2 regions of the Tissierella sp. MB52-C2 genome follow, and region 2 is predicted to be linked to the other one. Evidence: a T-box and tRNA genes for the amino acid it is inferred to sense, from the RefSeq annotation. Region 2 holds a T-box; the other holds one or more tRNA genes.
What was found. The T-box of region 2 lies ahead of aspS (aspartate--tRNA ligase). A T-box ahead of a tRNA ligase gene usually reads a tRNA of that ligase, here a tRNA-Asp.

Region 1: it encodes a tRNA-Asp, which carries the amino acid that the T-box ahead of aspS (aspartate--tRNA ligase) is inferred to sense. The anticodon was not compared.

What each region holds. Positions count from the first base shown of each region.
Region 1 is NZ_CP133261.1:3,408,455-3,410,922, forward strand. Features, by position in the region: gene RBU61_RS17120 (TVP38/TMEM64 family protein) at 1-473, opposite strand, end outside; tRNA gene RBU61_RS17125 (tRNA-Ser) at 646-734, opposite strand; tRNA gene RBU61_RS17130 (tRNA-Glu) at 941-1,015, shown strand; tRNA gene RBU61_RS17135 (tRNA-Asp) at 1,135-1,211, shown strand; tRNA gene RBU61_RS17140 (tRNA-Thr) at 1,332-1,407, shown strand; gene tadA (tRNA adenosine(34) deaminase TadA) at 1,446-1,898, opposite strand; gene RBU61_RS17150 (GNAT family protein) at 2,183-2,468, opposite strand, start outside.
Region 2 is NZ_CP133261.1:1,813,071-1,815,538, reverse strand. Features, by position in the region: gene hemZ (coproporphyrinogen dehydrogenase HemZ) at 1-385, shown strand, start outside; gene RBU61_RS09125 (hemerythrin family protein) at 399-785, shown strand; T-box leader at 849-1,046, shown strand; gene aspS (aspartate--tRNA ligase) at 1,090-2,468, shown strand, end outside.

The DNA.
Region 1 (2,468 bases), 1.6 Mb from region 2:
CCATAGCTTACTATGTCGAAGGATATAAATGGTAGAAGTCTAGCTATTAATACTGCGTTTCTACCATATTTATCGAAGAAGCTGTCTATTTCCCTTAAGGCAAATTTAGATGTTAATTTTTCTGCCGTAGTTCTTCCATATGTCTTTGAGATATAGAAACATAAAACTGCTCCTGCCATGGCAGATGACCATGAAAGTATGGCTCCCTTAACCCATCCAAATAATCCTGCATTAGCAAAGGTAATTAGAAATGCTGGAAGTGGTGCTGCTACTGATTGAAATATCATAAGTAAAAATGATATAATAGGTGCCCATATACCAAAGGAAAGTATATAATCTTTAATTACTTCTACATCGCCTTTCCCAAATAGTCCAACTACTTCTTTTACTACTAAATTAACCTGTGGCACAAATAAATATATTCCAGCTAATAAAAGAACAATAATTAATTTTGTCCATGTGGATTTTTTCAATATTTACACCCCTCTTCTATTATAATGACGATATGATTTTAACATAGCTACAACCTTTAATAAAATTAATTTTTTCTATGATTTGCTATTTAATATAGACTAGATTAATATAAAGATGCCTTAAATAATACGTATTATTTAAGGCATCTTTTCGAAAATATATGCGATTTAACGGAGAGAGTGGGATTTGAACCCACGGTACAAGACATCTTGCACAACGGTTTTCGAGACCGCTACCATAAGCCTCTCGGACATCTCTCCTAAATTAAAAGTTTTCCTATACATTATAGCATAAAGTAACTCTAAATTTCTATAGGATAAAAGAAGAGTTATAATATTTCGTTAATTATGTTTAATATTTTATAAATTATCATTTTAAGAAATTAATTAATAAAATATAAAATTATGTTTGACAAATATAATGATCCATGTTAATATTAAGAAGGTTGTCTCTTGGCAATCCATATGGCCCCATGGTCAAGCGGTTAAGACATCGCCCTTTCACGGCGGTAACCCGGGTTCGAATCCCGGTGGGGTCACCATTATGACCTAACACAACGAGCGATAGTGAGTTGATGTAGGTCAAACGCAACGAGTACCAAATCTATACGAGCATAGCAAGTAAATAGATTTGAGTTACGAAACTGCGAAAATATGTAATGGCCTGGTAGTTCAGTTGGTTAGAATGCCAGCCTGTCACGCTGGAGGTCGAGGGTTCGAGTCCCTTCCAGGTCGCCATTATGACCTAACACAACGAACGACAGTGAGTTGATGTAGGTCAAACGCAACGAGCACCAAATCTATAGGAGTGTAACGAGTAAATAGATTTGAGTTGCGAGACTGCGAAAATATAGGTTTGCTGGCGTAGCTCAATCGGCAGAGCAACTGACTTGTAATCAGTAGGTTGGGGGTTCAATTCCTCTCGCCAGCTCCATAAATAAAAAAACATTAAGACTAAGTCTTAATGTTTTTTTATTTATTTCTTCTTAATTCTCTAAAAAATTCAGATATTATACTACTGCACTCATCTTCCAATACTCCAAATTCAACTTCTACCCTATGATTAAACTTAGGGTGATTTGTTAAATCCTCTATAGTTCCACAGCATCCTCTTTTAGGATCTCTAGCACCTATAACTAACCTACCTATTCTGGAATTAACTATGGCACCAGCACACATGGCACAAGGCTCTAAGGTAACATACATGGTACAATCAAGTAATCTCCAAGCATGAAGCCATTGGCTTGCTTCTTTAATTGAAAGTATTTCTGCATGGGCCGTAGGGTCACTTATTGTTTCCCTTTGATTATAACCTCTACCAATTATTTCTCCTTTATAAACAACAACAGCACCTACTGGAACTTCGTAGGCGCTATAAGCTCTTTTAGCTTCTTCTAAAGCTTCTTTCATATAAAAAATATCCATCAATATCACCTATCACTAAATTAAAATTCATCTTTTTATATACTAATATCTACCTTATTAGCTGTATTTCCGCCATATACAATATATTTTCCTCTACTTTCAGATAGCTTATTTAATGTAAATATGAAAACTTACTAATCAATAAGAGAAAAATCTTAATTTTATCCTTATATATTTAATTCTCTATATTATACCAGTTATTTGTTATAATAACAGTACATATCCGTGGTGTCAAGATAGCGTAAAGTACTCTTAAAATATAAAAAGAATGCTGTTCAATCTCTTTATTCTCTAACCATTATATAAAATTCATCTCCAGACCTGGAATGATTAACAGTCTTTAATATGGTAAAACCAGCTTTTTCATACAAACTAATAGCACGTTTATTAAAGGAAGCAACTGTCAGTCGATATTTTTCAACTTGAAATTGCTCTTGGGCAAAATCCATTCCGGCGTTTAAAAATGTATATCCTAGTCCATTTCCACATAAAATCGGCTTCATACCTAATCCAATATCTAAAGCTTCTTCAGAGTATATATAGTCATAGGTTGGGATTTGTGCTGGTTTA
Region 2 (2,468 bases):
TCTTTCAGTAAAGAGAGGTTCTAAGTTTAAGGATACTATGGATAAATATTCAATGCAAACTCAATCTACTTTAAGTGAGATGTTAAATGAAACTATGGAGGTTTCAAATAAAATGGGACTAGCTCCATATTATCTCTATAGGCAGAAGCAAATATTGGGGAATTTTGAAAACATAGGATATTGTAAACCAGGAATGGATTGTATATATAATATTGCAATGATGGAAGAAAAAGAAACTATAATGGCAGCAGGAGTAGGATCAGTATCTAAGATTTATTTTCCAGAGGAAAATAGGATAGAGAGAGTTCCAAACTTTAAAGACTTAAAGGAATATCTAGAAAGAACTGATGAATTAATTCAAAATAAAAGAAAGGTATTAGGATAAGGGGGAAAATTTAATGTTATGGTGGACTGAAGAATTAAGAACAGGAATAGATACAATAGATATACAACATAGAAGTATATTTAATAAGGCCAATGAAATTTTTGATTTAGGAAGCCAATCTAAAGCAGAAGATATTGAAAAAATATTTATATTTTTAATGAATTATGCAAATAATCATTTTTTCGAAGAAGAAGTCTTAATGATAGAAAATTCATATGAAGACTTTATTAACCATAGGAGAAAGCATAATTACTTCATAGAAGAAATCTATAGAATTTATCAAAATATAAAAGAGGAGAATTCTGAAGACAACTTAAATGAATTAAAAGTTTTAATCATAGAGTGGCTGGCAAATCATATATCCGGTGATGATAAAAAATTTATTTCTATTTTAGATTAAATAGTATAATAGTCCTTGACACTCATTATTTTTTAGTCTATAATTAATAAAAATCAATATAAATAATATGCAAAGATAAGGAAGAGTAGTTAAACTATTTAGCTATAGAGAGTCGGTGGAAGGTGAAAACCGATGCTAATATTTAATGAAGACACCTTTGAGTAAATAATCTGTAAGGATTAATTCGCAGAAATGCGTTAAAATTTTGAGTGAGGAAAACCTAATTAGGGTGGTACCGCGAGATAACCTCTCGTCCCTGAATATCAGAGATGAGGGGTTTATATTTTTTTGAGGAGGTTTTGATATGGGAGAAAAGATGGGTAATTTAAGAAGAACCATTATGTGTGGAGAATTAAGACCGGAACATAACGGTGAAGAAGTTGTATTAATGGGATGGGTTCAAAGAGAAAGAAATTTAGGTTCAATTATATTTATGGATTTAAGAGATACTACAGGAATTGCTCAAATCGTATTTGATAATACTATATCTAGTGAAATATTTAATAAGGCAGAAAAAATTAGATCAGAATTCGTATTGGCTGTTAAAGGAAAAGTAAGAATTAGACAAAGTATTAACAAAGAAATACCTACCGGGGAAGTAGAAGTATTAGTAGATGAGCTTAAGATATTAGATGAGGCTGAAACTACGCCTATATATATTAAAGATGATGATAATGTATCTGAAACCATGAGATTAAAGTATAGATATTTAGATTTAAGAAAGCCATCTATGCAGGAAAAGCTAAAACTAAGAGCCAAAACAGCAAAGGTAGTAAGAGATTTCTTAGATGAAAACAATTTTATTGAAGTAGAAACACCTATGCTTACAAAGCCAACACCTGAAGGAGCAAGAGACTATTTAGTTCCTAGCAGGGTAAATCCTGGAGAATTTTATGCATTACCTCAGTCACCACAATTAATGAAACAACTTCTAATGGTATCAGGAATGGATAGATATTACCAAATAGTTAAATGTTTTAGAGATGAAGATTTAAGAGCTAATAGACAACCAGAGTTTACTCAAATAGATATTGAAATGTCCTTTGTAGATGTGGAAGATATTATTTCCATAAATGAAAAATTATTATATAAATTATTCAAAGAATTAAAGGGTATAGAGATAGATCTTCCTATTAAGAGAATAACATATGAAGAAGCCATGGAAAGATATGGAGTTGATAAGCCAGATTTAAGATTTGGATTTGAGTTAAAGGATATTTCCGATTTAGTAAAAAACTGTGGTTTTAAAGTATTTAGTGGAGCCATTGAAAACAATGGGGCTGTAAGAGGAATTAATGTAAAAGGTTATGGAGATAGTTTTACAAGAAAGGATATAACTGCCTTAGAAGACTATGCAAAAACTTATGGTGCAAAGGGATTGGCATGGGCTAAAATAACAGAAGAAGGAATAACTTCACCTATTGCAAAATTCTTTAGTGAAGAAGAATTTGCTAGTATACTGGAAAGAATGGAAGGAGAAAAAGGAGACTTAATTCTTTTTGTAGCAGATAAAAAATCAGTTGTATTTGATAGTTTAGGTAACTTGAGAAATGAAGTAGCAAGGAAGTTAAATATAATTGACCCTAATGATATGAAATTAGTCTGGGTTACAGAGTTTCCATTGTTTGAATTTGACGAAGAAGAAAATAGATTTGTAGCTAAACATCATCCATTTACTCATCC